One region of the Marinobacter sp. ST-43 genome, then DNA from elsewhere that is predicted to be linked to it. Evidence: predicted binding sites of a transcription regulator. Region 1 holds the regulator's gene; each other region holds the start of a gene.
The links. The regulator sigma-54, encoded in region 1, starts transcription at its own class of promoters, with help from an activator protein. The targets are predictions, from matches to a motif close to ANTGGCATNNANNTTGCTNT.
Positions count from the first base shown of each region.

Region 2: the regulator sigma-54 is predicted to act here: its motif matches at 3,801-3,820, upstream of QPL98_RS17610 (TorF family putative porin).
Region 3: the regulator sigma-54 is predicted to act here: its motif matches at 5,531-5,550, upstream of flgA (flagellar basal body P-ring formation chaperone FlgA).
Region 4: the regulator sigma-54 is predicted to act here: its motif matches at 5,019-5,038, upstream of QPL98_RS02140 (PEP-CTERM sorting domain-containing protein).

Region 1 covers NZ_JASSVO010000002.1:104,936-113,024, forward strand. The annotation lists gene lptA (lipopolysaccharide transport periplasmic protein LptA) at 1-230, shown strand, start outside; gene lptB (LPS export ABC transporter ATP-binding protein) at 208-933, shown strand; gene QPL98_RS04710 (RNA polymerase factor sigma-54) at 1,122-2,651, shown strand; gene hpf (ribosome hibernation promoting factor) at 2,725-3,033, shown strand; gene ptsN (PTS IIA-like nitrogen regulatory protein PtsN) at 3,122-3,592, shown strand; gene rapZ (RNase adapter RapZ) at 3,647-4,531, shown strand; gene QPL98_RS04730 (HPr family phosphocarrier protein) at 4,538-4,807, shown strand; gene mgtE (magnesium transporter) at 4,899-6,260, shown strand; gene yjgA (ribosome biogenesis factor YjgA) at 6,278-6,802, shown strand; gene QPL98_RS04745 (carbon-nitrogen hydrolase family protein) at 6,803-7,627, opposite strand; gene QPL98_RS04750 (YhdP family protein) at 7,638-8,089, opposite strand, start outside.
Region 2 covers NZ_JASSVO010000023.1:38,598-46,686, reverse strand. The annotation lists gene QPL98_RS17620 (TonB-dependent receptor) at 1-2,083, shown strand, start outside; gene QPL98_RS17615 (OprO/OprP family phosphate-selective porin) at 2,495-3,580, opposite strand; gene QPL98_RS17610 (TorF family putative porin) at 3,862-4,590, shown strand; gene QPL98_RS17605 (TolC family protein) at 4,878-6,179, shown strand; gene QPL98_RS17600 (efflux RND transporter periplasmic adaptor subunit) at 6,229-7,413, shown strand; gene QPL98_RS17595 (efflux RND transporter permease subunit) at 7,428-8,089, shown strand, end outside.
Region 3 covers NZ_JASSVO010000001.1:775,889-783,977, reverse strand. The annotation lists gene QPL98_RS03735 (CBS domain-containing protein) at 1-132, opposite strand, end outside; gene mnmC (bifunctional tRNA (5-methylaminomethyl-2-thiouridine)(34)-methyltransferase MnmD/FAD-dependent 5-carboxymethylaminomethyl-2-thiouridine(34) oxidoreductase MnmC) at 222-2,117, opposite strand; gene QPL98_RS03725 (peptidylprolyl isomerase) at 2,123-2,731, opposite strand; gene QPL98_RS03720 (pilus assembly protein PilB) at 2,936-3,679, shown strand; gene QPL98_RS03715 (flagella synthesis protein FlgN) at 3,751-4,221, opposite strand; gene flgM (flagellar biosynthesis anti-sigma factor FlgM) at 4,229-4,555, opposite strand; gene flgA (flagellar basal body P-ring formation chaperone FlgA) at 4,683-5,384, opposite strand; gene QPL98_RS03700 (chemotaxis protein CheV) at 5,576-6,505, shown strand; gene QPL98_RS03695 (protein-glutamate O-methyltransferase CheR) at 6,541-7,368, shown strand; gene QPL98_RS03690 (LysR family transcriptional regulator) at 7,403-8,089, shown strand, end outside.
Region 4 covers NZ_JASSVO010000001.1:446,352-454,440, forward strand. The annotation lists gene QPL98_RS02120 (glycosyltransferase) at 1-526, shown strand, start outside; gene QPL98_RS02125 (GNAT family N-acetyltransferase) at 523-1,644, shown strand; gene xrt (exosortase) at 1,657-3,210, shown strand; gene QPL98_RS02135 (glycosyltransferase) at 3,152-4,222, opposite strand; gene QPL98_RS02140 (PEP-CTERM sorting domain-containing protein) at 4,290-4,970, opposite strand; gene QPL98_RS02145 (PA14 domain-containing protein) at 5,119-7,083, opposite strand; gene QPL98_RS02150 (tetratricopeptide repeat protein) at 7,204-8,089, opposite strand, start outside.

The DNA of each region.
Region 1 (8,089 bases):
CTGGCGATGAAAACCTGGTCATTTTTGAAAGACAGGCCGTCATCGAACAGGGTGGCAACGTATTCCGGGGCGATGTCATCCACTACGACACCGTTCGCCGCGTTGTTACTGCGGAAGGCGGCACGCCATCCGACGGCGGCTCCGGCCGGGTGGAAATGGTGATTCAGCCTCGTAATTCAGCTCAATCCAGTGACGGGAAAGGTTCGGATGGCAGTTCTCAGGGCCAGTAATCTGGCAAAAAGCTACAAGCAGAAAAAAGTGGTGCTGGACGTTTCTCTGGAAATTCGCTCCGGCGAGATTGTCGGCCTGCTCGGCCCCAACGGCGCCGGCAAGACCACCTGCTTCTACATGATCGTGGGCCTGGTGCCTGCGGATCACGGCCGGATCACCATCGACACCCAGGACATCACCCCGCTGCCGATGCATGGCCGCGCCCGCAAGGGCATCGGCTACCTGCCCCAGGAAGCCTCCGTGTTCCGCAAACTGACCGTACGGGACAACATCATGGCCATCCTCGAAACCCGCAAAGGCATGAGCCGGGCGGAACGGGACGCCAAGCTGGAAGAGTTGCTGGAAGAGTTCCACATTACTCACATCCGGGACAGCGTGGGTATGGCACTATCCGGCGGCGAACGCCGCAGGGTTGAAATCGCCCGGGCGCTGGCCATGGAGCCTGCCTTTATTCTGCTGGACGAGCCCTTCGCGGGCGTAGACCCCATCTCAGTGAGTGACATCAAGCACATCATCCGGCACCTTCGGGACAAGGGCATCGGGGTCTTGATCACCGACCACAACGTTCGGGAAACCCTCGACATCTGCGAGAATGCCTACATCGTTTCCGGAGGCCACATCATTGCCTCCGGCAATGCCGAAGCCATTCTGGCAAACCAGCAGGTGAAAGAAGTATATCTGGGCGACGAGTTCCGGCTCTGACCTGATAAAACAGGGTTTATCCGAGGCCTGATTGTTTTGATGATCTGTAGCAAGTAAACTCGGCAAAAAACTTGCTTATACTGTTCACAGACAATGGCAAGTAACCAGCGTACAACATTTTTTTCGGCCTGTGCGCCGGCAAAGCAACAACCGGGATGCCCACGAGTTATGGATCTTGAGCCATGGTTATGAAAGCCTCATTACAGCTTAAGCTGGGCCAGAGTCTGACCATGACGCCCCAGCTGCAGCAGGCTATACGCCTGCTGCAGCTTTCTACCCTCGATCTCCAGCAGGAAATCCAGCAGGCGCTGGAATCAAACCCCATGCTGGAAACCTCCGAGGACGATGAGCACGCTGAAGGCGACGAACGCGAAGAGCACGAGCACAGCGAAGCTTCCGGCTCTGAGACCACCCAGGACGACAGCCACCAGGACGCGAGCCCGGACTGGGACGAAACCGAGAACGGCCCAGACTGGTCGTCCGAGAACGATATTCCGGACAACATTCCTGATGATCTGCCGGTTGATACCGCCTGGGATGACATCTACCAGTCTGCCCCGGCGCCGGCCAGCAAGGGCGAAGACGAGCACGAATCGGATTTCGAGACTCGTAATTCGCCCACCGAAACCCTGCAGGATCACCTCGAGTGGCAGCTGAACCTGACGCCCCTGAGCGAGCGGGATCAGGCCATTGCCCACGCGCTGCTGGATGCCGTGGATGAGCGCGGCTACCTGACGTCTGACATCGAGGACATTCACGCAGGGCTGCTGGACGAATCCGAAGAAGATCCGCTGGAACTGGACGAAGTGGAAGCGGTACTCCACCGCCTGCAACACTTCGACCCGCCCGGCGTGTTCGCTCGGGATCTCCAGGAATGCCTGCTGATTCAGCTCAACCAGCTGCCACCGGATACCCCCTGGCTGCGCCAGGCGAGACTGGTGGTTACCCAGTTCCTGCATCTGCTTGGCAACCGGGACTACGCACAGCTGTTGCGCCGCAGCCGGCTCAAGGAAGACCAGCTGAAACAGGTACTGGCCCTGATCACCAGCCTGAACCCTCGCCCTGGCGATGTCGTGGACCGGGCCGAACCGGATTACGTTATCCCGGACGTCATCGTACGCAAACACGAAGGCCGCTGGCGGGTTGAACTCAACCCGGAAATCGCTCCGCGTATCCGGGTGAATGCCAGCTACGCGTCACTGATCCGCCGGGCTGACAGCAGTGCCGATAACACCTACCTGCGCGACCAGCTGCAAGAAGCGAAATGGTTTATCAAGAGCCTGCAAAGCCGGAATGAAACCCTGCTGAAAGTGGCCACCCGCATCGTTGAACACCAGCAAGGGTTCCTCGATCAGGGCGAAGAAGCCATGAAGCCTCTGATCCTGTCTGACATTGCCCAGGCGGTGGAAATGCACGAGTCCACGATTTCCCGGGTTACCACCCAGAAGTACATGCACACGCCCCGCGGTATTTTTGAGCTGAAGTACTTTTTCTCCAGCCACGTCAGCACCGCCGAGGGCGGCGAATGCTCGTCTACAGCCATCCGGGCGATGATCAAGAAGCTGATTGCCGAGGAAACCCCGAAAAAGCCATTGAGCGATAGCAAAATTGCAGCCATGCTAGGGGAACAGGGAATCAACGTGGCGCGGCGTACCGTGGCCAAATACCGGGAGGCCATGCATATTCCTCCCTCGAACGAACGAAAACGCCTGGTTTAAACTTTCGCCGGTGCAAGATGCACTGGCACGCAAGCCGGCAAGCACGCCGGCAGTATGACAACAGGAGACGCCTATGCAACTCAACATTTCAGGCCATCACGTAGAACTGACTCCCGCTCTGAAGGATTACGTCAACACCAAGTTCGAGAAGCTGGAGCGTCACTTCGACCACATCAGTAACTGCCAGGTCACACTGGAGGTCGAGAAGGTGCGCCAGATGGCGGAAGCCACGCTGCACGTGATTGGTGGTGAGATTCACGCAAAGGCAGAAAATGAGGACATGTACGCCGCAATCGACGCTCTGGTCGACAAGCTGGACCGTCAGATCCTCAAGCACAAGGAAAAGAACGTAGACCGGATGCACGGTAACGGCGGTCGCTGAAGCGCGAACCTTACCGGGTGTTTCATGAAACGAGCTGCGGCGGGGCTAACCGGCCGCAGCCTTTTTTTTACGGACATGCAGTCGATCCATGAGCGAGCCATCCCTGACCATCGACAATATTCTTGCCCCTGAACTGACCCTGTGTAAGGTGCCGGCCTCAAGCAAGAAACGTGTGCTGGAGTTCATCGCTGAACGGATTCACTTTCAGGATGAAATCCTCAGCGACACCCAGATCTTCAACAATCTGGTCTCCCGCGAACGGCTGGGTAGCACCGGTATCGGCGAGGGTATTGCCATCCCCCACTGCCGACTGGAAGGCCTGGACCGGGTCATCGGCGTGCTGATGACTCTGGAGGAGCCGGTAGACTTTGATGCTATCGATAACCAGCCGGTAGATCTGGTGTTTGCACTGATCGTCCCCAAAGAAGCCACCAGTGAACACCTGGAGTTACTGAGCCAGCTGGCGGAGCGCTTCAATGACAGCACCTTCTGCGCCCGGCTGCGCCAGTGTGAAGATGCCGCGAGCCTTTACCAGCGTATGGCGGAGAGTAATCACTGAGATCAGCCTGATATCTGGACAGGCTGCCAGGCAGATTGAAGGAGAAACAGTCCCATGAAGCTGATTATCGTCAGTGGCCGATCCGGTTCCGGCAAGAGTACGGCTCTGCATGTGCTGGAAGACCTGGGATTCTACTGCATCGACAACCTGCCCATTGGTTTGCTGTTCCCGCTGACCCGGGAGGCGGCCACCCAGGAAGCACCGGGCCGGCTGAAGAAAATGGCCGTCAGTATTGATGCCCGTAATCTTTCTGCCGAGCTGGCCAATTTTGAAACCATCTACCAGCAACTGAAGCAGACCGGTGTCGAGCTTGAAATCATTTTCCTGGATGCCGACGAGCAGTCACTGCTGCAGCGCTTTCACGCAACCCGCCGCAAGCATCCGCTGAGCGATGACAAGACGTCTCTGCGGGAGGCAATCACCAACGAAAAGCAATTACTGGAACCCCTGTCAAAGCTGGCCGATCTTTACGTCAACACGACCGGGCTCTCCATGTATGAGCTACGCGACATGATCAAGCAGCGCGTGGCCGGCCGCAAGGATCAGGAACTGGCACTGCTGTTCCAGTCCTTTGGCTTCAAACATGGCGTGCCGGTGGATTCAGACTACGTCTTCGACGTCCGCTGCCTGCCCAATCCATACTGGGACACCAGCCTGCGCAAGCACACCGGCGTTGATCAGCCGGTCATCGAATTTCTTGAACGGGAACCGCTGACACGTCAGATGGTGGATGACGTCACGGGCTTCCTGAATACCTGGCTGCCCTCGTTTGCCGACAGCAATCGTAGCTACATGACCATTTCCATCGGTTGCACCGGTGGCCAGCACCGCTCCGTTTATGTGTGTGAGCAGCTCGGACGCTATTTCCGCGACAATTACCGCAATGTGCAGGTGCGCCACACCGAACTGCCACACCTTCAAGCCCGGGGAGAAATCTGAGCGCCTATGATTTGCCGCCCCATCACCATCATCAACAAACTCGGCCTGCATGCGCGGGCCACGGCGAAGCTTGTGGCCACCGCATCAGACTTTGACAGCAAGGTGCGAATCCGCGGCAAAGGCCGGGACGTAGACGCCAAGAACATCATGCAGGTGATGATGCTGGCCGCCAGCCAGGGCACCGAAGTGGAACTGGTTGCCGATGGCCCGGACGAACAGGATGCCATCGACGCGCTGGCTGCCCTGATCAACGATTATTTTGGTGAAGGGGAATAACCTCCGGTTTCGTCATTCACCTACAATCCTTTCTCACGTGTGCCACCTAACTCCGCTATAATGCAAAGGTTTTCTGATCGCAGGTGGTTCAATGACCGACATTCTGGAAAAAAGCCAGGCCCGCCAACGCCTTCGCTCACTCAGTGAAGCGCTGGACAGTGGTGCCCTCAAGCAGGTGGCCCGCATTCTGAATGGCGGTCTGAGCCCCAGCGATATTGCTCACCTTCTGGAATCCTCGCCACCACGCCAACGGGCCCTGCTCTGGAACCTGGTCGACAAGCAGCTGGAAGGGGAAGTCCTCCAGTACCTTGGCGACGATATTCGTAGCTACTTCCTGAGCCAGCTGAACGCGCAGGAGCTGGCGGACATTCTGGAAGATTTCGAGTCGGATGACCTGGCCGACTTGCTTCAGCAATTGCCGGACACGGTGATCCAGGAAGTCCTGGACACCATGGACGAGCAAGACCGTCAGCGGGTCGAGGAAGTCCTCGCTTACCCGGAGGACACTGCCGGCGGCCTGATGAACACCGATACCATCACGGTACGGCCGGACATCAGCATCGACGTTGTGTTGCGCTACCTGCGCCGTCACCGCAGCCTGCCCCCGATGACCGACAGCCTGATTGTGGTCAGCCGTCGGGACGAGTTTATCGGCATGCTGCCCATTACCCGGATGCTGGTATCCAATCCCGCGGCTACCGTTCGGGAAGTGATGGACACGGACATTGAACCCATTCCCGTGTCCCTGTCCGACACCAAGGTCGCCACTCTGTTCGAACGCTACGACCTGATTTCTGCCCCTGTGGTGGATGAGACCAACAAGCTGCTGGGCCGGATCACCATCGATGACGTGGTCGACGTTATCCGTGAGGACGCAGACCATTCCCTGATGAGTATGGCTGGTCTGGATGAAGACGAGGACACCTTTGCCCCGGTGATGAAGACCACCCGCCGGCGCGCGGTCTGGCTGGGCATCAATCTGATCACGGCCTTTACCGCATCGGCCGTGATTGGACTGTTTGAAGACACTATTGCCAAAGTCGTTGCACTGGCCGTACTGATGCCAATTGTGGCCAGCATGGGCGGCATTGCCGGTAGCCAGACTCTGACCCTGGTGATCCGGGGCATGGCCGTTGGCCAGATCAGCGGTGCCAACGTGGGCTGGCTGCTGAACCGTGAGTTTCTGTCCGGGGTACTGAACGGCCTGCTGTGGGCGGTGGTGGTTGCCACCGCCGCGGTGGTCTGGTTCCAGGACTGGCTGATTGGTGCCATCATCGCGGCGGCACTGGTTATTAACCTGGTGGCGGCGGCGCTGGTGGGCACCGTCTTGCCGCTGTTCCTGAAATCCCGGAACATTGACCCGGCCCTGGCCGGCAGTGTGATACTCACCACCGTAACCGACGTTGTCGGCTTCATGGCCTTCCTGGGACTGGCCACCATTTTCTATGCCTGAGCAACCTGTGACCTACCATGACTGACCAATTTGACGACGAATTCCAGGACGACCTTGGCCCCAGCAAATCGCAGCTGAAGCGCGAAATGCACGCGCTTCAGGATCTGGGCAAACGCATGCTGGACCTGAACGACGAACAGCTGGCCACCCTGAGCATCAGCGAGACCCTGAAAGCGGCGATCATTGAATCACGCCGGATTCCCCAGCGTGAGGCCCGCCGGCGACACTTGCAGTACATTGGTAAGGTGTTGCGCCAGGAGGACGACCCCGAAGCTATTGGCCGTGCCATCGACGCCTTCCACGCTGGCAGCGAAGAGCATACCCGCCGACACCATCTGGCCGAGCGCTGGCGCGACCGGATGATTTCCGAAGGTGACAAGGTGGTAGGAGAGTTTATTGATTACTGCCCTTCGGCCGATGTACAGCACCTGCGCAATCTGGTGCGCAATGCCCGCAAGGAAGTCGAAAAAGGCAAGAATACCGGCCAGGCCCGAAAGCTGTTCCGGGCTCTGCGGGAATGGATCGACGACGCCGAGCAGTAATCAGAGCCGCCGGTGCTCCCACACGGGCATACGGCTTCGCAACTGATGCAGTTGCTCCAGGTCCAGATTGGCGCAAGCCATGCCCGGACCTTCGTCGAACTCACTGACGATCTTACCCCAGGGATCGCAGATCAGGCTGTGGCCATAGGTTCTTCGCCGGCTACTGTTCTGCCCCCCTTGCCCCGGCGCCACCACCCAGACCTGGTTTTCAATGGCGCGGGCGCGTATCAGGGCGTGCCAATGGGCATTGCCCGTCTGCCAGGTAAAGGCGCTGGGCAGGCAGACCCATTCGGCGCCCTGCTCTCTCAAGGCCCGGAACAGTTCTGGAAAGCGAAGGTCGTAACAGATCGCCAACCCCAGTCGTCCGGCCGGCGTATCCACCGTAATCGCCTGATCACCGGGCTCAAAGGTATCCGATTCCCGATACTGGCCGTGGGCGTCTTCAACCATGGCGTCAAACAGGTGAATCTTGTCGTAGCGGGCCACTTCTTCGCCATGATCGTTGTACACCAGACAGGTGGCGCGTACCCGGTCTGTTATCTCTGAACCATCTCGCCGACTGGCCAACGGCAGGGAACCGCCGACAATCCAGAGCCCCAATGACCGGGCCTGCTCGGCCAGAAAGCGACGGATAACAGGCTCGCTACTCGCCTCCCGGCGGCCGCACTCCAGCATCTGCGCGGTGGCCAGAACGGCGAAGTTCTCGGGCAACACCGCCACCTTCGCCCCTGCGCCTGCCGCTTCAGCCAGCAGTCTGCGGGCCTCTTCAAGGTTGGCATCGATGTCATGGGTACTGACCATTTGTATTGCCGCGACCTGAACCATCATGGCCTCCTTACTCACCGGTATCGAACACGCCCCGCAGATCCACTTCCGGATTGCTCCAGGTTCCTGTGACACTGTACGTGGCACTGGTCAGTTTGCTCAACGGGTCGCCCAGAATTTTATCGAGCACGAACAAGGCGCCGCCGATGGGGGCGCTCGCCCCCATCAGTATGGCAGCCAGGGGCAGATTCTGTGTCACGGGTAGTACCAGGACCAGGCGCATATCCAACGTTTCTTCGGCCATGTTGGTATTGCCACTGAGTTTGAACGCGCCGGACGGACCCACCAGTTGCAGTTCCGGATCCATGGTCACCAGGCCATTTATGATGTTGGCCTTACCGGAAATGGCGTCGAAGGCGACGCCCCGTTCGTACAGATCCGAGAAATCCAGCCGCAACCTGCGCCAGAGCGTATCGGTGTTCAGCAGGTTGAAGACCCGGAACAATTGCGCCGAATTGCTCT
Region 2 (8,089 bases), on a different contig from region 1:
CTCTGCCGCTGGCGATGACCAGCCCCAGACCCTTGAAGCCCTGGAAATCATTGGCGATGCGTCTGCAGCCCAAACTCTGCCGGGGTCAGGCTATGTAGTTGGCGATCAGCAGTTGAAAACCGAGGTTGAGGCCGACATCAACCAGGTATTGAAAACCGTCCCGGGCGTGTATGTACGGGAAGAGGAAGGTCAGGGCCTGCGCCCTAACATTGGCATTCGCGGTGCCACCGCCGAGCGCAGCAGCAACGTCACACTGATGGAAGATGGCGTTCTGATCGCCCCGGCGCCCTACTCCAATCCGGCCGCCTATTATTTCCCGACGCTGAAGCGCATGTCCTCGCTGGAAGTGCTCAAGGGTGCCCCGCTGCTGCGCTATGGCCCGCAAACCACCGGTGGTGTCGTCAACCTGATTTCCACACCCATTCCCGATCAGCGGCAGGGGTATATTGAGACCGTCACCAACGACCGCGGCTCCACCGACGTTCATGTAACCTACGGTGACACGGCCGGCGACTGGGGCTACCTGCTTGAGACCATCCAGCGCTCCGCGAAAGGCTTCAAGGAGATTGACCGCAGTAACCGCGATACCGGCTTTGATATCGAAGACTATGTCGGCAAACTGCGCTGGCAGGGAGAGCGCCAGAGCGTAACCGCCAAGCTGCAGTATTCCGAGGAAACCTCCAACTCGACCTATGTCGGACTGACGGATGCGGACTTCAACCAGGACCCCAACCGGCGCTACGGGCTTTCCAGTCCCGACCAGATGGATAATACTCACTCCGGTGTCAGCCTGACTCATCAGTTCGAGTGGAGCGACAATGTAAGCAGCACCACAACCCTCTATCGCAACGACTTCAAACGCAATTGGTACAAGCTCAGTGGCGCCGGAAACATCATCGACCAGGCAAACGCCGGTGACGCCAATGCCCAGGGTATTCTCGACGGTACCGTTGACACCAGCGGCCTGAATTACAAGAACAACGCCAGAGAGTACGTCTCCCAGGGCGTGCAGACAAACTTCGATGTAAACATTGGCAACCACGAATTCGACTTCGGCGCCCGCGCCCACGAAGATGAAATGGATCGCTTCCAGCCGGTGGATGTGTACGACCAGGTCAATGGCTCCCTGGTGTTCCAGAACAGCGTGGCCCCAACGGGCAGCAACAACCGCTTCGAGACCGGCGAAGCCCTGAGCTTCTGGGCACTCGACAAATGGCAGGCGACGGACAAGCTCAGCATTAATCTGGCCCTGCGCTACGAAGATGTGCAGACCAGTCGCACCCAATACGCGGATCCCGGCCGCACAACCATCGACAGCACCCGCGCCAATGACAGCGCTGAACTCCTGCCCGGCGCTTCCTTTACCTACGACCTGACCCAAAGCTGGCAGGTTCTGGGCGGCGTGCACCGAGGTTTCTCCCCTCTCGGGGGTGGTGCCAGGGCAAACGAAGAACCGGAAACCAGCAAGAACTGGGAGGCTGGCGTCCGCTACTTTGGCAATGCGTTCTTCGCGGAAGTGATCGGCTTCTACAGCGACTTTTCCAACAAGGCTGAAAACTGCTCCGTGGGCTCGCCGTGCAGCAATGGCGCCACCTCTGGCAGCTTTATAACCGGCGAGGCTGAAATTGCCGGTGCGGAATTCCAGCTCCAGACCGGCACCGAGGCGGGCGACTTCTACCTTCCGGTCAGCCTTACCTACACCTTTACCCAGGCGGAAATCAGCAAGGACAATGCTGCCTCTGGCCTGAAAAAAGGCGAGCAGCTCAAAGACGTTCCGGAAAACCAGATGAGCCTGCGGGTCGGCATGGAGCACCAGAGCGGCTGGGACAACTATCTGGTGACTACCTACGTCGATGAGATGTGTGTCAGCGCGGGATGCAACAACACCGCCACGAAACTGGACGAGACCGAGTCCCTGTTCCTGGTCGATTTCATCAGCCGCTACGCACTGACCGCCAGTGCCGATGTCTTCCTGAAAGTGGACAACCTGTTCGATGAACAGCAAATTGTTTCACGTTTGCCCGATGGCGCCAGGCCAAACATGCCACGTACCGCTTCGCTGGGGATCAGCGTTAATTTCTGATCAACAACCCAAGGCCAACTGATCGGCGGCGAGTTCGCCTTTGCATTCTCTCTCTGTCATAGCCCTGGTTTCCAGCCGGGGTTTTCTGGCTATGAGAGACCTAACAACCTAATCCCGACAGACTGCCAGACGACTCCACGTGCGCGTCGGTGCGCCCCTTTTTCAGGAATTGATTATTGCCAGATAGCTATGTACCCAGAAACTTCAGATGAGCTCTATTCAGAGCGGGGCAGACAAAAAAATGGGCAGATGAATATCTGCCCTAAAAACCTGAGTACTTCATTAACTCGCAAGAACTATATCAAGCTAAACTGAACTCTAACTGAATTTTCCGATTGTTTTTTGATCGCAATGTTTCCCGTACCAGTGCCCTAATCAAGTGGTAAGCTTATTCAAGAACCCGCCATGCGGTCAAAACGCATATTGCAACCTTGCACGTACTTCATCTCCACTAGTGCCATTGGCTTCTTCCCCATCCATATAGCTCACGCCAACTCGGACGTTATTGTTGGCGTAATAGTTGAGCCCCAGTGTCGTTTGCTCGCCGTCAGTTGTGGCCAACCCCACGTCACTGTATTTTCCGTCACCATCCTCAAAGCGGGCAACAACTTCCCAGGCCCCTTTGGGTGATGCCGGTTTTACCCGCTTGAATACTCCGGCTTTGTAAGGACGGCTTTCGCCGGTGATGATCCAGCCAAGCTGTACGTAATAGCCATCAACATCCACCTGGCCTTCCTCGGAATCGAAATATTCGGCCTGGGCATGGAAGGGCCCGAAAGCGCCGGCGAGCTCCAGATTAAACGTATCGACCTCATCGGCCTGAGTGTCGGCATCACGCGTGGTATAGCCCGCGCCAAGATGAACAACAGCATTATTCGTTTGAACGGGTGCAAATGTGCCCCGCGCGGTTACTGCCGTGTTATTGAAGTCGTCGCTGCCATCGCCGTCTGCCTCGAAATAGCCGATACCGTAGGTCCAGTTGCTGCCCTTGCCGCTGAGCTGGATGCCACCGCTGCGACCGGGGGCATAACGCTCGGTCATGGCAGATCGCTCAAGCGCTGAGATGTCTTTTGAACTCGTTAATTCTTCCAGGCCGAATGGCTCTTTCTGTTTACCGATAGTCACGGTTGCAGCTGAGCCAAATCCCATGTAACGAATGTACAGGTCTTCAGCAGTACCGCCGTCGGCGCCATCACTTTCAGCGACGTTGAACTGGGTCTTGTACGCCCAGTCGCCAAAGTGGCCCTTGGCGTAGAGGCGTGCCCGGCGCACATCGAAATCGGTAGTGTCAACACCGTTGTCGTCAGACTGCGTGGCGTCGTAATCCCATTGAAGGCGCCCGCCGAGCTGAAAAGACGCAGAGTTATCCGACACTTTCACTTTGATACCGCTGTCGGTATCGATCACAAGGTCTTCGCCGCTGGTCGTAACAGTTCCGGCCTGTGCAGCAGAAGCGGCAGAAATCGCCAAAGCCAAGCCCAAATATTTCTTGCTCATGATCTGTCTCACCTTTTTCGGTTTGGTTGTGTGTGTTGGAGCGCGATTAAAGTCTATTTGGCAAAGATTACAGAATGGTTACAGAGAATGCATCAAAACAGGGCGCTGGTCCGGGCCGGTGACAGGTTCTGGGGCGCTAGGTGTTGCGGTCGTTTTTCGGGGGCAAGCTCAGAATGTGCCGATTTGTCTCTATCATAATGATAAACAAGAATAAATAAGATGTGGCAAGACTTTTGCTAAATCATATTTGGAGCAATGAAACCCAACCGAAGGTATCCATTATGAAGAAGCAGTTTTTCACCAAATCCGGATTTATCAGTATCACTTTGCTTGCAGCACTTCAGGCTGCGCCCGCCATTGTTAGCGCTGACGTCAGCTCAAATGTGAGCGCCAGCAGCAACTATCTGTTCCGGGGCGTCACCCAGACAGACGGGGCTGCGGCTGTCCAGGGAGGGTTGGATTATGAGCATGCGTCGGGCTTCTACGCCGGTGGCTGGGGTTCCAATGTCGATTTTGGTGACGGCACCAGCTATGAGCTTGATCTTTATGCCGGATTCTCCGGCTCTGTGGAAGAACTGGGTTATGACGTTGGGTACATTTATTATGCGTATCCTGACGCGCCGGACTCCATTGATTTCGGCGAACTTTACGGCGAGATCAGCTATGGCATTGCTGCTGTAGGCCTGGCCTACACGATCAACAGCGACACCAGTGGTGATGGGGTGTTCGTGCAGGGGGATGCCTATTACTACGCCTCTGTTGGGGTGCCTCTGGAGGACAGCTACAGTGCCGGTGTGACGCTTGGCTATTACGACTTCGCTGATGACGGCAAGGCTTCTGTCGGCGAGGCAAGTTATTCACACGTCGCCGCCAACGTTACAAAGGATGCGGGAAACTTCGGTTCTTTCAGTGTTAACGTGGAGTACGCGGACATTGAGTCAACCGACGCGCTTGGCTCTGTCAACTCGGATGATCCGAAGTTCTGGCTGGGTTGGAGCAGGAGTTTCTGATCGGCCAAGTGATCACAAGCAATTCAGATCCAGAATAAAAAGCCGGCCCAAATGACGGGCCGGTTTTTATTTATCATGCAAGAACCCACCATCGTGCGCCTGCCTTGACGCCCGGTGACTCGACATCCTCGCCCTTACCTCTGCCCCCCCCCCTGCCGCCAAAGCTCATTTCTTATCCGGTGCCTGAATTTCAAACTGTATTAAAGGTTTGTCTGTAAGGTCGTTCCAGATTCCCACGCAAAAATGCTGACTCACTGACCTCAGTCAAACAGCCAGGATGATACTGAATGAACAAACGATTGTTGTTGTGCGCGATGATAGTTCCGGGAGCCTTGGCCGTCTCTCCTATGGTGTCGGCCCAGGCAAAAGAGAGTGTGTCGCTGAAAGAATATCAGCAGGCCAAAGCCAGCCAGGCTGTTTCCCTGAACCAGGCCATGGTGATGGCTTTCGAGAATAGCCCGGTATTGGCTTTGAGGCGGGCCGCGGTCTCGATACAGCAGGGACAGCTTGATCATGCCAGCCGCTGGGCGCCGAGCAATCCAGAGTTTGAGTTGGGGGCCCGTCAGGCCCCGGATCAGGCCGACGAGTCCCTGGAATATGGGGTGAGGGTTACTCAGGAGATCTGGATGGGTAATCGCGGCGACCTTGGGCAGTCGCGTGCCCGGAGTAATCTCACGTCCCGGCAACAGGAGCTTGAATACCTGAAGGTAGCCACCAAGGCGCGGGTGCGGGCCGCCTATTTCCGGATACTGCTGGCTCAGAAAGAGTTGGAAACCGCAACCCGTGCCGTTGAACTTATGCAACGCACCAAAGACCTGGTTGAAATGTCCGTAAAACAGGGTAAACAAACCCGGATTGATCTCAATACCGCAGTCATTGGGCTTGCCAGGGCCCGGAATCAAAAAGCCTCGGCGGAACAAAAGCTCGAGCAATCAAAAATTGACCTTACCGAAGTGCTCGGGGTGTCCCCCTCCGATGCCGTTGGGGTGACCGGCGAGCTTGATGTGACGCTCGAAGACCTGCCTCCGACCAGCCAGCTTGTCGAGATGGCACAGAGTCAGAGAGCGGACCTGAAAGCGGCGGCCGCCAGAATTGCAGCGGATGAATCTGGCCTTGAAGTTGCGAAAAGCCTGACGATTCCAAATCTGAAAGTCTTCGGATTTTATGATCGTGAGGAAGGCTCCAACCTTTTCGGTGCAGGGGTGTCGATGCCTTTGACCGTTTTCCATGATTATTCCGGTGAGCAGAGACAAGCTGCTGCGCGGCTGAAAACCTCCGAGCTTGAGGCAGAGGCCTTGCGCCTGGCTACAGAGCGTCAGGTTGTGTCGGCTGTGGCCCGGTATAAATCCACCGCCGTTCGGCTGCGCCAGATGAACGAGTCGATCCTGGAGCGTTCAGAGGAAACATTACAACTGATGCAGAAAGCATTTCGGGCGGGCAAGGTCGGTGCCTCGGATGTTCTGGCAGCACAGGACAATCTCCTGTCGGTAAGGCAGGAATACGTTCAGGCGCAGAATGATTATATCGATGCCGTCCGGGCGCTGGAGATAAGCACAGGAGGTGCTCTGTCGATGTCAGCCGGTTCCTGAGGGTACGAAATTCAAAACTGACCGTTCTTTAAATAGCGAGGGTGAATGAATGATTCGCAATCTGAAGATATTTTTAATAGTTGCCAGCATTCTGAGCCTGCAGCAAGCATACGCTGCCGGAGAAGCTGGAGGTGACCAACACGGTGATGAAAGCGTCGAGCATGCCGGAGAGGAGAACCAGTCCCGCCAGATCCATCTGACGCCGGAGCAGACAGAGTTATTGTCCATTGAGACGGTGACGGCTGCCAAGGGGCGCGCTGGCGCAATTGTTACGGCACCTGCCGAGATTCAGTATGTGCCGGATCGCGTGGCCGAGGTTGGTCCGCTGTTGGAAGGAAAGTTGACGGGGTTGGTGGTTGACCTGGGGGATTACGTCAAGAAAGGGCAGCTATTGGCAACCTTGAACAGTGTGGAGTTGGCCCGGATTCGCTCCCGGTTGATCTCGCTGGAGGCCCGTAAAGAAGCAGCCGAGTCAGACTACAATCGCGAAAGACAATTGCAGGACCAAGGTATTTCCAGCGAGGAAGAATTTCTTGATGCCAAGGCGATCTACCTTGCCACAAAAGCGGAGTACGATTCCGTGCGGGAACAACTGGCGGTATACGGTAGTGAGTCGCCAGGTGACAGTGGGGGGCTGGCGCAATACGCGCTTCGCTCACCCATTGAGGGGCGTGTCGAACAGATGCCTGTCCGGCTGGGTCAGACGTTAAGTCCATCGGATACGCCTTTCATCGTGGCAGACACCTCGGTTTTGTGGGCCATTCTTCAGGTGTCGGAATCCGATATTGACCAGATTTCAACGGGAGACGAGGTTCAGATTGCCTCCAGGGATTCAGGTTCTGACCGGTTTCACAGTGGGCAGGTATCCTGGGTGTCGAGCATGCTGGATGGAAAGACCCGCACCATCCCCGTTCGCGTTGTACTGAAGTCTCCCAGGGGCGACCTTCGCCCGAATACCTATACCACCGCCAGAATCATGACGGAAGCGGAGGCATCACTGCCGCTGGTTCCGGATGATGCGGTTCAAACCATTAGCGGTGAATCTGTTGTGTTTGTTCCGGGCGATGAGAAAGGGGCTTACAAGGCTGTTCCCGTCACGCTTGGCAAGGAAGCAAACGGCTTGATTGAGATCAAGTCCGGGATCAGCGCGGGCACGGAAGTGGTTTCAGTAGGCGCTTTTGATCTGATGTCGGCCATTACCGCCAGTGGCCGTAGCGCCGCTCACGGACACTAAAACCCGGGGGGAACATGGTTAACGCAATTGTGAATTATGCGCTGAACAACCGTCTGATGACGATTGTTTTTGCTATCGCCGTGATCGTTGCCGGGGTATTTTCATTTCAAAAACTGCCGGTGGACGCATTTCCCGACGCGACGCCTACCATGGTTCAGGTTTTTACTGCCAGTCCTGGTCTGTCGCCGGTGGATATTGAAACGCTGATTTCCTATCCCATTGAAATCAGCATGTACGGCATCCCCAAGTTGCAGAAGGTTCAGAGCACGTCGATTTTCGGGCTTTCCCGGGTGACCATCTATTTCGAAGATGGCACCGATATATACTTCGCCAGGCGGCTGGTAAACGAACGGCTTTCAGAAGCCAAGCGCCAGATCCCGGAGGGCATGGGGGAACCCGAACTAGGACCCATCACCACGGGCTTGGGACGTATCCTGATGTATTCCCTGAAAGCTGAGGACGAGAGCCAGTACAGCTTGCAGGAAATTCGCACGATCCAGGACTGGATTGTTAAGCCGCAGCTCAGAACCGTTCCGGGTGTAACCGGTGTGCTGTCCATCGGCGGCGAGGTAAAACAGTATCAGGTCAATATCGATGCGCAGAAGCTTCAGGCAAGGAACCTGACAGTGTCTGACGTTCGCGGCGCCCTCACCCAGAATAATCGGAACGTCGGCGC
Region 3 (8,089 bases), on a different contig from region 1:
AGCCTCGCTGTGTTCGGCAGAAATGGACGCAGACTCCGACAGCTCGGTGACATCGCCCACCCGGCGACTTCGGAACGCTTCGGGTAACCGGGTCCCGATCGGGCGTCCGGGTTCACTGACGAAAATGGACATGGTTCCACCTCTCCGGGGATTTCCCCTTTACTGCCACCTTATGAAGGTTTATCGGCCGCCGGACCGTTCGCTATAGCTCAAGTTTATTACTATACGGTTAGTTGGTTCCGGTAAAGGCGTCCCGTTTCCACACGACGGGCGAGCCGGGTATTCAGGCAGGCCGGTTGCTGGCAGATCCGGTCGGCCAGATATTCCGCCAGCAGGGGAGCCCACACCAGGCCTTTGCTGCCGAAACCGGTGAGCAGATACACGCCGGTCCGGGATATCTCATTGTTGTCGGGGCACGGACCTGCCACCGGCTGATAGTCGTGTGTGGCGCAGCGGAATGCGACGCGTCCTTCCAGGTGTTCTGCCTGTATGTGCTCTGAGATGTTTATGGAGGGCAGCAGTTCCCGAAGCTGGTCCAGGTTTTCCTGATGTCCCTCGGGCGTTGGTTCGGGGTTATCGTCGCGAAGATCAAATGTGGCACCGGTTATGGCACTGCCGTCATAAGCGGGGTTCAGGTATTTGGTGCCACAAATGACTACGTCTGGAAACCGGCAGCCGTCTGCGGGTATACGAGTGACCTGTCCGCGAATGGGCTTGAGGCGCAGCGACTGACCCTCAGGTACAGGCGCGAGGGCAGTGCTTTCATGGCCGGCAGCAACCACAACCTTTGCGGCTCTGAGAGATCTCCCGTCACTGGCCTGAATGACCCAGTGGCTGTCTGTCCACCTCAGCGTATCGGCCTTGAATCCGAAAATCGTGCGGATGAGCGGGTGCTCAATCAGCGTTTTGCACGCACGGGCCGGTTGTAACCACCCGGAACCCGGAAACCATAGCCCTTCGCACTGGACCGGTATGCCGGCAATACGACTAGCTTCTGTGGGTGATACGGCAGCCAGCAGGCTTTCGGGGTAGCTGCTGCGTTCCAGAAACCGCTTTTGGCGATCCTGCTCCTGGTCTGTGGCTGCGAGCTGCAGCAACCCGCATGGGTACCAGAACTCGCCCTGCCAGCGTTGGTAGAAGCGCTGACTGAAGCAAAGCGCGGTGGCTGCGAGCTCTGTCTGGTCGTTGTACTCGACACCGAGTTTTACATACAGGGCGCCCTGGTCATTACCGGAAGCTCCTGCACCGGGGCCACAGGCCTGGTCGGCAAGCACCACCGGAACGCCCCGTTCCGCCAGGTTGCGGGCCAGAGCGGCACCGGCGATCCCGGCGCCAATGATGACGATGGGGTCAGTTCCGACAGTGGGGGCAGTGACCTCTTTCGACGTTGGCAGTCTGCCGGTCAGCATTTCCCGCTTGCGCCCGAAGCCGGGAACTTTAGCCATCTCAAAGCCTTCATCTGCCAGCGCACGACGAACCCTGCCGACCGAGGTGAAGGTGGCCAGGGTGGTGCCGGGCTGGCTGTGAGCCCGGATCTGATGAATGGCTTTTTCAAGCCACATGTCCGGGTTCAGCGACGGCGCAAATCCATCAAGGAACCAGGCGTCGGCCACGAATTCCAGTTCGTTCCAGGCGTCCAGTACATCGCCAAAACAGAGGGTAAGCCTGATCGCGCCGCCTCCAAGTACAAGGCGGTGAGTGCCTTTGATCAGTGGTGGGTAGTTGTCAATCAGCTCCCGTGCCAGGGGCTGCAGCCCCGGCCAGCTCTCCAGGGCCTTTTCCAGATCAGCCAGAGCCAGGGGGTAGCGCTCCACCGAGATGAAGTGAAGAATTGCGTGGTCTTGATCGTCAGGCCGTTGAGCCAGCCACTCGGCCCAGGTTGCCAGGAAGTTGAGCCCGGTGCCGAAACCTGTCTCGGCGATCACAAAGTGGCTGTTCCTGTCGAGTTCGGCGAAGCGCCCGGGTAGTCCATTTCTTTCGATGAACACGTAACGGGTCTCGGCCAGGCCGTCATCTCGGCTGAAGTAGACGTCGCCAAAGCGGGCTGATTCAGGCACTCCGTCTTGCCATATCAGCTCCGCCGGTTCCATTGCTGGCGGACGAAGGTCGGTGATCATGGAACTCAGTTGTCTTTTGTGATTTCTTCGGCGGACTCGATAATGACCGGGCTCACGGGAACATCGGCCATTCCGCGCTGGTAGCCGGTCTGGACTCCTGCGATACGATCAATCACACCCATGCCCTCGGTCACCTTTCCGAAAACCGCATAGCCCGGGCCCCGAACTCCGGCGTTCAGGAAATCATTGTTGGCCACATTGATGAAAAACTGGCTGGTGGCAGAATCCGGTGCATTGGTTCGGGCCATGGCGATGGTGCCTCGGAGATTGGGCAGAGTGCGGGTAGCTTCGTTCACGATGGGAGCTCGGGTCTGTTTACGCCCCAGGTTCTCATCGAATCCGCCGGCCTGAACCATGAAGCCGGGAATCACTCGGTGAAAGATGGTGCCATCGTAAAAACCGCTGTTTACGTAAGCCAGAAAGTTTTCCACGGTTTTGGGCGCAACATCGGGCCGAAGCTGAAGCACGAAAGAGCCCTCTGTCGTGACAAAACGGACCTCAGGAAGTGCCGGTTCCTCGTTTTGCGCCACGGCTGGTGAGGTGGTCAGCAGAGTGGCAACGAAGGCAAACAGGACAGACATCACAATCGGGACGAGTTTTACGGGATTTGTCATTTCAAGGCAGCTCTCTGTTACAGGTGGTGACCAGAATACTGAGATAATCCGGTTATTACGTAGTTTGTGCAGATCTTAACAGATCATTACGCCATTAAGGGTAAATCAGAACAGCACGCTCAGAGGTTGTGGGCTACGCTTCACTTGACTGTTGAATACCGGGCCGGGTTGTACGGTGATCACTGATACTGCAGGAGGAATCTGGTGAGAATCCGTCAGGGTTTTGAAGAGAAATCCCGGCTTGGCCGGCTTTTGATCAATCGTGGCTACCTGTCTGAGGGTCAGCTGGAAGAGGGGCTTCGGGCTCAACGGGAGACCGGGCAGCGCCTCGGTGAGGTGTTAATTGCTGCCGGCTGGATCTCAGAGAGGGAACTCCACCGCGTACTCAAGCATCAGTCGCGTTACCGCAATGCAGCAGCGCTTGTCACCATGGTCACCTTGCCATTTCAGCCCTTGGTGTCACTGGCGTCTAGCAACACCAATGCAGCGCAGATAGGCGCCGGAGCGGGCGAACTCTACGAGCGGAGCGGACTCACACCCCTCTCGGAAGAGGAAATGTCAGGGGTGTCTGCACAAAGCGGTATTGGCCTGATGGAGCGCCTGGAGGCCGTGTCTTCCATGCCCGCCAGCGCCCGGGACGATCTCTCAGGAGAATCTCCCGATGTCGATGTGGTGGAAGGGATCAGACTGGCGGCAAATGTATTCGTGCCGGTGCTCAGCTTTCTGGATTCCGAGCTTACAATTACGGGTGTGCATTACCGGGACTCAGAGCCTCGCTACTCGCTACAGGAAGACGGAGGCCTGAGGCTGGCATTTCCCGAGCGTATCGAGGAAATCCGGATGGATAATATTCGCGTGATGGGCGGCCAGACTCCACCCATGGGCAATGTCAGCATTCGCGATATCCGCTTTCACCCGGATTCCCAGATGACCATCTATACGCGTTGAAGACCTTGCCCTGAAACGAAAAATGCCCGGAAGATCTCCGGGCATTTCGTTGTCTGTGAGCGATGGGTGTATCAGGCGCTGGCCAGAATATTGGTGCTTGAGACGTTGGTCTGCTGGCCTTTGGCACCATAGAGCTTCTGCTGGGCGGAAGCACCTCGGAAGATGTCGGTAAGGCGTGACAGGCGCTTTTGCAGGTGGCCAAGAATTCGGCCGTTGTTCTGATTCACGGCCTGGCATTCGCGCAAACGGGTGTCGGCTTCTTTCCAGAGTTGGTACAGCTCATCCATACCAGCGGCGCGAATGAAGCGTGATGGCTCTCCGGCATTGGGCTTGTAGCCCATATTCACCAGCAGGTGAATCTTCTTTTTGGCGCGGTCGCGTATGCCTTCAAGAATCTGTTTTTTCCGGCTGGTCATTTCCTGGAGGGGTTGGATATCCGCAGAGGAGAGCACGGATTTTTCCTGGTGGAGTACTTCCGCCAGCAACTCAAGCTGGCGGATATCTTCCTGAAGAATCGCTTTCAACTGTTCATGTGCAGTCATGCTTTACTCACCCGAAAATGCTTTTATCCATCTCAAGCATTTTCTGGGCCAGTTTCTGGGCATCTACCTTGTAGGTGCCGTTCTCAAGAGCAGAACGAATCTGTTCGATGCGGTCATCGTCCATTTCGGGGTAGTCCCCCAGCTTCTGCTCAAGTTGCTTCAGGTTTTTCGCCTGATTGCTCAGATTCACGTTTTCGCCACGGGCAGCGGGGCTCTGGGCCTTGGCTTGCTCGCCTGTGGGCGCCTGTGACGTTTGATTGCCTGAGGCTTTGTCGGCCGTCGTGCGCGTGGTGTTGACCTGGCCGGGGCCAATTCCATTTAAGTCAACTGACATATCAATACCTGCTTGCCTGGGGCCACACGAAAGTGGCGTATTCGGGTTTATATCTGCTTAACGGCAAATCCGCGCCATACTTTAGTTACAAAACGGAAAACATTTGCCGCTCTTGCTGTTTGCCGCCTTACATCGGAATTTCGACCCGCCCGGGTCCAACGGCACGAGCTTTGACTGTCCGGGACGAGCGGAGATTTTCCACCAGTACCTGTTCTCCAACGCCCGCGCTCGCCAGTGCCTTACCGCGAGATGATACCGAAAATGAGCCTGAGCGCGCGGTGATAATAACATGGTCACCCCGCTCAATCGCGTTGGGAGCTTCAAGGAGATCCGGGGTCATTACCGTGCCGGCGTTCACCGGGCGGCGCATCATCATGCCTGAAACGGACTCTTTGCGGGTGAGTACGCCGCGACGACTGGCATTGATCTGCACCGAATTTACGGTGACCAGATCCGGCGTCAGGCGCTCTCCGCGCGCCAGGGGACGGGCTGCTATCAGGGCGGGGCCATGAACCTCGACGCTGGTGGTAACGTACATTCTCCAGGGTCGCTCACCACTGCAGGAAACCAGGACCGACGGGCTGGTGGTCTGTAGCGGATCGCCCGCAAACTCGGCGTTCAGCCCCTGGTTGCAGGCAGCAAGGGCGATGCGGCTGTCGATAGCGCCAACTTCGTAGCGGCTCGTGTAGCCATCGGCAGCAAGGGTTCTGGACCACTCTGCCAGGAACGTCTGGGCAGCGTCACGGATGGCTTCAGCACTGGTTCTCTCTGAAGACAGAGTGATTGGGCTCAGTGATAGACACAATGCAGCCAAAAAGATGATTCGCATACGCACCGGTTTGTCCTATGCTGTCTGTATCTGTGGATTTTGTCGAAACACGTTAAGGATTCGGGTTGTCGGGCCGTTAACCCTTAACAGGTTTGCAGGCGTCAAAGATTTGTCTTGGACAGGCCTGAAAACACCTTGCAAAGGTCAAAGCAATATTGATGCCGGTATAGGCACGCCAGGAGTAAAGCATCATGGCAGGGGTATTAGACAGCGTTAACCAGCGCACCCAGCTAGTCGGTCAGAACCGGCTTGAGCTATTGCTGTTCCGTTTGCGGGGGCGGCAGTTGTACGGCATCAACGTATTCAAGATTAAGGAAGTTCTTCAGTGCCCGAAACTGTCGTCGATTCCCAATAGCCGGAGCGTCGTCAGAGGCGTCTCCCACATTCGTGGTGAGACCATTCCCATTATTGATTTGAGTATGTCGATCGGTCTGCCGGGTATTCCGCAAGAGCAGTTGTCTACCAGTTTCGTGATCATCACCGAGTACAACCGTAAAACCCAGGGCTTTCTGGTAACGGGCGTAGACCGGATTATGAATATGAACTGGGAAGATATCTTGCCTCCGCCGAAGGGCGCAGGGAAGGATGTCTACCTGACAGCGGTGACGAAGATTGATGATAAGCTGGTAGAAATCATAGATGTAGAAAAGATTCTTGCAGAAGTTTCTCCGCTCAGGGAAGATGTTACGGAGGAGTTGGTTGCCAGGAGTGCCGAACGTGTGCCGGGCCACTTGCCTGTGCTGGTGGTGGATGACTCTTCGGTGGCTCGTCGGCAGATCGAGCGTTGCCTGACCGCTATAGGAATGGAAGTGGTTACCAAAAACGATGGCAAGCAAGCACTGCACTATCTCAAAGAGATAACTCAGGATGGATCGCGCGCAAATGATCACCTGTCTCTGATTATCTCTGACGTTGAGATGCCGGAAATGGACGGCTACACCCTGGTTACCAGAATCAAAGAAGATGCGGCTCTGAAAGAAATGTATGTAATGCTGCACACCTCGCTGAGCGGTGTCTTCAACCGGGCGATGGTGCAGAAGGTGGGCGCAGACGATTTCATGGCGAAATTCAGCCCGGATGAGCTGGCCGAGCGAGTAATGGAAATTATTGATCAGCACTGATGCTCGGCTGATGGTTTCACCCACGAAGAGATCCAATGAAAGCGGACATAACGCCCCAGGAATACGAAGCCTTTAAAAAGTTCCTGCAGGATGCGTGCGGCATCCTGCTGGGTGATAACAAACAGTATCTTGTAAAGAGCAGGCTTCGGCGCATTCTCGAAGAAAACAGCCTGAATTCCCTTGGAGAGCTTCTGGAACGATTAAAGAGGCCTGGAAGGGCAGGCTTGCGCGAGGTGGTCATCGACGCGATGACGACCAACGAGACACTTTGGTTCAGGGACAACCATCCGTTCCGGATTCTGCAGGAAAAGCTCTTGCCAGAGTTTGCCGAGCGCAGTTCACTTCAGCCGTTAAGAATCTGGTCTTCCGCCTGTTCTACTGGCCAGGAGCCATACTCCGTAGCCATGGTGATTGACGAATTCCGCCGCTCCCGGCCGGGTAAGCTGCGGGATGTAAAAATCACGGCAACGGACATTTCCAAAAGCGTGCTGGAGGTTGCCCGCAGAGGCGAGTATGAAATGATCGCCATTGGCCGCGGGCTGTCCCCGGAGCGTCAAAAGCACTTTTTTACCCCCTCGGCCAACGGTGGTTGGCAGATTCGACCGCAAATCAAGTCCATGGTGGAATTCAAGGAATTGAACCTGCTGGATCGATACATGCTTGGCAAGTTCGACATCATCATGTGCCGGAATGTGCTGATCTATTTCTCAGCGGAGCTGAAAAAGGACATTCTTACCCGGCTGCATGGTGCTCTGAACCCCGGAGGCTATCTGATTCTTGGTGCTTCTGAGTCTTTGAACGGGCTTCCCAATCTCTACGAAATGGTCCAGTGTCACCCTGGCATCATCTATCGCAAAAAATAGCCGGGAACTGTTCAATGCGGAGTAGGGGACCGATGTGGAGAATCTGAACCTCCGACATCTCTATTATTTCTGGGTTATTAGCTGCGAAGGCTCTATTGCCCGAGCCAGCGAGGTACTCGACCTGGCTCCCCAGACCCTCAGCGGCCAGCTTGCGACCTTTGAGGGAGCAGTGGGCGGCCGGTTATTCAGCCGCGAGCGCCGGCAACTGGTACTCACAGAACTCGGCCATATGGTTCGCAGTTATGCCGATGAGATCTTCGAGCTGACCGGTCAGTTGTCTGAAACCCTGAGGGCGGGGCCTGAACATCGGCCGCTTTCCTTGTCTGCAGGCATATCGGCGTCTATCCACAAACTGATCGCCTATTACCTCCTTCACCCGGCGATGAAGCTGAACCGGCCCGTGCAACTGGAATGCCGGACCGGCCGGACGGAAGACCTTCTTCTCAGCCTCAAGCGGAAGGAGCTGGACGTGGTACTGACCGATAGAATGCCCCAGGCAGAATCTCCCGAGCGTTTCGCGGTTCATCCGCTATCCCGGTCTACCATCAGTCTGTTTGCTGCACCCGAACTGGCGGAGAAGCTCAAAACCGGCTTTCCTCACTCGCTCAATCACCAGCCGTTACTGGCGAACGCTACCGATGCGCCGTATTTCGAGAAACTGATGCACTGGTTCAATCTCAATAATGTCCGAATGAACCTGGTTGCCCGAGTCGATGACAGC
Region 4 (8,089 bases), on a different contig from region 1:
CGGGGAAGGGCATGAACATGGTGTGAATCGTATGGCCCGTTATTCCGGCCGTATCACGCCGCAGTTGCTCCGGGATAATTTCGTGAGCATGAACACAACTATGACCCGCAAGCGCTGCTTTGACGAAATGGGGGGCTTTGACAGCGCCGATCGGTTGGCGGAGGACTACGGGCTCTGGTTGCGTTTTTCTACCCGCTATCAGTTTCTATATGTTCCAGTGGTGCTTGGGTATTACCGGGTTATGGAAAACCAGATCTCCTCTGACAAAGAAAGCCGGTTTCGAGCGAACGAACAGCTGGTCCAGAGTTTTCTGAAAGCCTTTCCTTCAGCAGTTACCCGGGGTGAGGCCCGCCGGGGGTTAAGTTATTTTTTTATTCGGAAAGGGCGATATGAGTACTCGTCTGGTCAGCGTCGCCAGGCCATTCGTTCTTTGCTTCGGTCATTGTCGAAGGACCCGTTCTGGATGGGCCCCTGGCGGTTCGCTGTAAAAATGGTGCTAACTTTCAGCCGAGGGAGGCGAATGTGACTTATACCGTTCGTCGCTTGTCTGAGAAAGAGTTTTTCGGGCTGCAGGAAAGCTGGGACCATCTGCTGGAGCAGAGTAATGCCGACCCGCTGTTCATGAGCTGGGCCTGGCAGGCGTCTTGGTGGGAAACCTGGGGCGATAGACTGAATCTCGATCTGTTGCTGCTGGGCGTATACGCCCCGGGTGATACGCTGGTTGGCCTGGCTCCGCTTTACCTGAGTGCCGTCAGTACGCCGCTGGGCTGGAAAGTTCGAAGGCTGCATGTGGTAGGTAATGCCTGGAAGTTGGGGCCTACGGTGCGTACGGAATACGTGGGTGTCATTGTGGATCGGCGTGAGCAACAGGCCATCCTGCAGGTGCTCGGGGGTTATCTCGCTGAGGTCCGGTGGGATGAGATGATCATTGCGGATGCCTCCGCGAGATCAATGCGTATGATCGAATCTGGCCTGAGCCACACGCTGGCTCTCTCCCGGGTAGTTCGGAGCGAGTCGGAAGGTGTGGTGATTCCAACTCAGGGGCAGTTTACGGACTGGTTATCAAGGCTTGGAAAGAATACTCGTCTGAAAGCCTATAATCGGCGAGAGTTGTTTGAAGGTACTTTGAATGGTTCCTTCGAGGAATGGCAAACCCCGGAGACGTTTCTGGCATTACTCAATCGTTTTCATTGCGAGCGCTGGGGAAAGCCCTGCTTTGACGACAATGCCGTTCGCTTCCATGAGGCACTTCTGAACCGGCTCTCTGGAAGCCAATCCGCGAGAATGTCGGTACTGAGAGCCGATAATCAGATTGTGTCTGTACTTTATGATGTCCGCGCCGGCAATCGGGTATACAACGTGCAAGCGGGGTTCATGCAGGATTTCCACAACAAATTGTCCTTGGGCACGCTCCATCTGGGTTATGCCATTGAGCGATCCTTTCAGGATTCGAGCATTGTCAGTTACGACTTGCTGGCCGGGTCCGGGAAAAATAAGTTCTACAAACAGCACTTCAGAGGGGAGCAGGTGTTGTTTACCACCGTTGAGTATGTTCGTTCTCCCATTCTTAAAATGGCTTATGGGGCAAGGGGGTGTATGCCGCCCCGTTTAGTGTCCTCAATTAATCGTTTCTTTCGTCTCTGAGCGGGTGTTGTCATGAATATGGAAAGGATGCCGTCTATCAGCCTGATGAGTCGCCTGTGGCCGTTCCTGCTTGTCTTATGTGTGCTGGCATTCGTTACTTTTCCTACTCTGGAAGGAATCGTGACGCGATGGGTAAAGTGGGACGAATCATACTCCCATGGTCTTTTGTTAGCCGGCGTGTCGCTGTATCTGATCTGGCGAAAGGCGAAGGCCAATCCGGTGGCCCCGGGCTTCGCCCCGGTTTGGGTTCTTCCTTTGATAGCGTGTCTGCTTGCCTATTGGGTAGGGGGGTTGATTCGTCTTCAGGCGCTTCAGCAATTGGCGTTGGTGCCTCTTTTGTTTGCTGCCTGCGCGACGCTGATGGGGTGGCGCCAGGCTCGCTGGTTCATTGTGCCGCTGGGTTTGCTGTTTCTGACCATTCCTGTGTGGGATTTCCTGGCCTGGGCGCTACAGGTAATTACCGTTTCCGTTAATAAGTTCCTGTTGGGTTTTTTCGATATTGATTTTGAGGTGGAGGGCGTTTTCGTTTACCTCATCGGTGTCGGAACCTTTGAAGTTGCTCATGGATGCTCTGGACTCCGGTATCTGCTGGTGGGGCAGGCGCTGGTTCTGATTTATGGCGAGTTATACCTGTCGAGGTTACGATCCCGCATCACGTTATTCTGTTTGGGGGTGGCATTCGCTCTACTTGCCAACTGGATCCGGGTGTTCGTCATCATCTACATGGGGTATGAAACGAACATGCAGTCCGGCCTGATCGAGGATCATGAAAACTTTGGCTGGTGGGTGTTTGCGGGCACGCTTGTTCCCCTTTATTTTCTGGCTCGTCAGCTTGAGAAACGGGACGACCAGGTTGTTGCCAGCCAGGATAATGACGAGAAGCAAGATCACGCTAAACCCGCAGGTAAAGCTACCGTTGCTGTAACGGTTGTCGCGCTGTTGGGGCTGGTTACCTGGGTTGCTTTGCCGGACAAGCGAGGCAACATTGCTTCTGAACCCGAGGGGTACGCCATTGATTTAAGTGAAAGGTATTCCCCGGTCTTCGGATCTGCACTGGAGGGGTGGCGCCCCAACGTTCTCAATCCAGACAGAGTGTATGCGCAGACCCTGTTTGACCGTTTGCAGGCCCGCGCAGGGCAAGGTTTGGGCACAACCTACTATCTCGGCGCGTTTACCTATGACTATCAGAGGCATCGTGCGGAACTCATCCAGTACAGCAACCGCCTTTATGACCGTGATTTCTGGATTCCGGAAGGCTTCTTTGATGTTGAAAACAGCCTGAATATCCCGGTGCAGGGAGTCACCCTGAAACATCGTGTTTCCGGACAACGTGTGCATCTGGGGTATAGCTACTTTGTTCAGGGGCAGTGGGAAACCGATCAGTGGCGCGCGAAGCTTGCTCAAGTGGGTGGGTTCTTCAGTGGCCGTGATGATGCCTCTTTACTCATCTCTGCAGTGGCGTGCGATGGCTGTGAGGTGGCTGCAACGCTTGCTGAGTTTATCGAGTCTACCTTTCCGGTGATTCTTGAGCAGATTGATCAAGAGGTGGTGCGATCAGATCGTTGAGTTGGCTCTCTAATCGGGACAGAAACTGTTCGTGATTTGTTGAATACCATTCGATTGCCAGCCTGGACATCTGGGCCAGCGTGGCCGGTGGCTGGTCTATCGCAGCTTGAATGCTCCGCTCCAGAGCTTGCTCTGAGACAAGGTAACGGGTGCCCAGGCGAAACGTCAGGTTTCTTTCCACATGTGCCAGAAAGCCTCTGTCCTTCCCAACCAGCTCGTTCATGGGCGGTGCATCAGTTGTTATTGTAATACAGCCGTAAGCCATGGCCTCTGCCAGTACCTGGCCATAACCCTCCACCTCAGAAGGTAGTACCGCGAAACCGGCCTGGGTCCAGAGTGTGTTCAGTTCATTGTTCGTGAGATTTTTCTCTACCCTGATATTGGCGGCGGGGGTGGTGTCCAGATGCTGGGAGACAACGACCAGTTCTGGCCATTCAGGGTGCCTCTGCCAACATGCCATAACACGCTGCGTGCCCTTGAACTGACTGTTGCCGGCTACATGCAAAGCCAAACGGTAGTCTTTCCTCTCTGAGCTGGTCCGGGCGCTAACTTCACCGCCGGTAAATCCCAGATATTGGGTGTCTGCATGTAAGGCGGAAAAAATTGATACCGCGTGGTGTGTTTTGCAGAGTATACGGTTGGTAAAGCTGAGGTAGGGACCTCTCGACTCAATGAACCATTCCTGGTTAGGGATGAGCCAGTGGTGTCGGCCAGCAGCCAATTGAGATATCCAGATATTCTCGAGGTGAATGACGAGATCTGCCTGTTGAACCGGACGTAGTAGCCTGAGCAAGCCGATCTGACTGCGATAGAAGAGTTTGCTGAGAAATCCGGGGCAAAATCGTTCTAATGCCTTGAATCGATAGGCTGAAAGGCGGGAACGCCATACGGGAGTAGGGGGCAGTTGAACCTGCCTGGCCTGGTGCCCAAGCTGCTGTAGGGCTGCTTCCAGTATCCTGGCATCTTTTTGCAGCCCTCTGCCGCTATTGGCATAAACAATCAGTACATCCATGAACCTGACCTGAAATGAAAAAGCCCTGCAAGTGCAGGGCTTTTAAAGCGTAGCATAGAACTCGATGTCAGGCTTTTTTACGGCCTTTCATCCGGACGGCAATGCCAGCGAGACCAAGGCCAAGCAGTGCCAGCGTGCCAGGCTCGGGAACCTTGGTGGCACGAACTGCGATCACCATATCGTCATGGTTGTCATCGCCAACATAGCCATCGTCCAGGCTGATTACGAAGTAATCTTCTTCAACATAGAAGAGGTTGAAGTTGGTGCTGGAGTTCGGTTTGGCGATGTTGTTGAACTGACTGCCGTTGGCGCCATCGTTGTTGATGGTAACTCCGCTGCCGTTGATGAACTTGAAGTTCAGCAGGGCGTCAAGACCACCGTAGAATACGGCGCTGAACTGGTCATCAGGATTGCTGTTGGTATCGAATACCAGAGTGTTACCCCAGTAAAACTGGTTGTTGTCGTTCGCTTCTTTACCCAGGTAGGTGAAGGTCAGCTTGAACGGATCGGAGCTGGTGGATTTCAGGTTGTGGCCGAACAATACGGTATCACCCACGTTGTACAGAGGTGCATCCGCTGTCCAGGTACCACCTACGCGAGTGGCGTAATCGTTGTCTCCCGGAACACTTTGCTCAGCTACAGCGCCAGGTGCGTTTGCATTGGCAACAGAATCGATATAGGCAGCCTGAGCTACTCCCGCAAAACCGACGGCTGCAGCCATTGCCAAGCCTTGAGTCAATTTTTTCATTTGAGTCACTCCTCCAGTGAGTGGTCTTTGCGTTACGTCATCCTCTAATAAGCAGGCTTCGTGCCAAAATTTAAGTCATTGAATATTAATGAACTTTTCTGGCCGCTGCTGTTTGGTTGTAAAATAACTCGACAACCAGAATGCTCACTTAGTTAACCTGATGCTCTACCGGATCGGACGGTTCACTACTCAATCCATTGATATCAATTACCTGAATCGTAAAGTACCAGGTGCCGGGCGCCAGGCCGGTAACCGTGGTTGAGGTTGTGCCTGCCGGCACCTCCAGAGTTTGAGTCAGGTTTGCAGCATCCTGTCCGTAGTTGATCCGGTAACGGTCAATTTCGCTCAGCGAAATGCTGCTGCCGTCTACCCTGGTGCCCGGAGGCGTCCACGATAGTGTCACACTGCCGCTGGCATCGCCGGTACCACCGGGCTGGCTGGTGACCGGTGATTCTGGCTCCGATACGGTTTCGAGCGTGTACGGGTGCAGGCCCGATTGATAAGCCTCAAGAACCGTCACGCCGCTATCGTTAAGCACCCGGCTCGCTGATGGTTGCATCAGGGGGAGTCCGTAGCGAAGTTTGTAAAGATCGTCGATGCCGTCGTTCAAGGTGCTTTCGGCGAACTCGCTGTCCAATGCCAGATGCTGGACGGTGTTGGTCGTGGATATGGCATCTCCAGTGGCGGCGTCGGTAATCGCCAGTTGTGCGGTGGCACCCCAGCCGAACTCAAAGTACTCCATGGTGATGGCAACGGGGGTCCCTGCTTCGAGACTCGCGGTGGCGTTGTAGCTGGTGGGGGATTGGTTCTTCCACTGATCAATGACGGTAGACCCGTTGAGGAAAAGCCGAACACCATCATCCGTGGTGGTGGTGAAGGTGTAGTCCCGGGTTCCTTCATTGTGGGGGGGTGTGAACCATCCCTGCCAACGCACGCTGAACCGGTCCTTTGGAAGCTCCGCTGCCGGGCTTCCACTATTCCAGTTGAAGTCGACGGTCGCATCCCGCTGACTGTAAACGAAGCTGTCAAACTCGGTGCCTGTGAAGTATTGGCCGACGAATCCGGTTGCATACACTTCCTGGGGGGCAGGGAAGTCGCTGGCATCGGTGGGATTGGTGCCGGCCTGGTACTCTTGCAGGATGGTGTAGCCATCACCGTCAAGATCTACATTGGCATCGCCCGGGTTGGTGGGGTCCGTGCCATAGGCGTATTCGTACCCATCCGGAATCCCGTCGTTATCAGTATCTTCGGTGCCGGGATTGGTCCTGGCCCAGAACTCATCCATGGCGGTAAGCAGATCATTGTCGGTATCGGATTTTGAATCGGCGGCATTGGATGGATCCAGCCCGTACACAATCTCCCAGTTGTCGTACAGATCATCACTGTCCGCATCAAGTGGTGGGTACTGGCTGTTGAATGAGAGGCCCTGTTCAGCGTCAAAGTAGCCGATTCGGTAACCCTGATGGTAGGCATCTTCGGTTGTCATCTCGGGGGCCGAGTCAGGGGCTTTCTGGGCGTAGCTATGTAGCGCGCTGCCGCTGATCACTTGCTGAGAGATGCCGGGGCCGGACCAGGCGACGGTAAAGTGGTCGTCCCATCCACCTTCCTTGTGTCTGAATTCAAAGTAATATTTTTTGCCGGCCTCCAGATATTGTACGCCGGAGGTTTGTGAGGCGTAGCGGGTGAAATTATCGAGGGGCGTGGACATGGTGGAGGCGATCTGAACCGCACCGTCCGGGTTCTGGGAATCAGATAACCACAGTTGTGTCTGATCGTCGCCACTGATGTAAAAGGTGTATTCGCCCGTTGCGGGGGGCTCGATAAAGCCCCGGATCAGTGTGCCGTAATTATTGGCTCGGCTGGTGGCTTGGCGCAGTTGGGTGAGTTCAGTGATTTCATCGGGCGAATCCGGATATTTCTCTGCGTCCAGCATGCCCTGAACGTAGTTCCCGGAGATACCGTCAAAATACCAGACATCGACCTTTCCCGGTTCGCTCGTCTCTGGTATCGCGGCTGTCGGTGGCAAATCCTCAATATCCCTGAACTGCCAGTTCTGACAGCCGCTGAGCAGAACCACCACGGTGCCTACGCTCAACACTTTGATAGCAGCCATAACCCACCTTCCTTGCTATTGGAAACAATATGTAAAGTATTGTTGCAGTGTGTCAGGGCTGCCACCGGCGGCTAGGAACGTTTCGTTATGTCCTCTCTTTGGTTATAGCGCGAGTAATGATTAGCCGTTGTTGCCTGTGCTGAACTTGTCCATGATCTGCTGGGCCGCATCCGTGCGGCCGGTGGCTCGATAAGCTTCGGCCAGATGCATGGCAATTTCCTGGGAATCCGGTGCCAGGGAATGGGCTCTTTCCAGTACAGCCAGGCTTTGCTCGTGTTCACCAGCCTCGAACAGGATCCACCCATAGGTATCTGCAATCGCAGCATTTTCGGGCACCAGTTCGTAGGCGCGTTTGGCCAGTGATGCCGCTTCGCTGTTGCCGGCCTCATAATACAGCCAGGCGAGATTGTTCAGCGCCAGGGCGTTGTCCGGGGTCAGTTGCAGAACCTGCTGGTAGTGCTCAATGGCCGCATCCGTCTGGCCTGCTTGCTGGGTTTGAAGCGCCAGTGTAAGCAGAATTGACGAATTGTTCGGGAATTGTTTGTTGGCTTCCTGCAGTGCTTCTATCGAATTCTGAGATCGGCCGGCGTTAGAGAGTGCGCGAGCATGGGCGATGGCCAGTTCCGCCGTTTGTCGCTTGGCCAGCGCCAGTTGATAAAGCTCAGCAGCTTGCTGATGTTCGCCCTGGTTCTCGTAATAGCTGGCTTCTACCTGGTAGGGCGCGGGGGAGTCCGGATGATGCTGCTTGGCATCCTGCAGCGCGCTTCGCGCGGCGGTTGCGTTGCCATTGCTGAATTCGATGGCAGCCACTTTTAGGGCAATGGCCTCGTTCTCAGGGAAGAGCGCTCGTCCGCGGCTCAGGATCTCCAGAGCGCGCTCGCTGTTGTCGCGCTGTGCCATTTGAGTGGCAATGCCTTCATACACCGCAGCGACCAGCGGTTCAGACGGTGAGGGCTGGTCTTCGCGTTCTCTTTCCATCAACCGGGCGGTCAGTTCATCGGCTCGC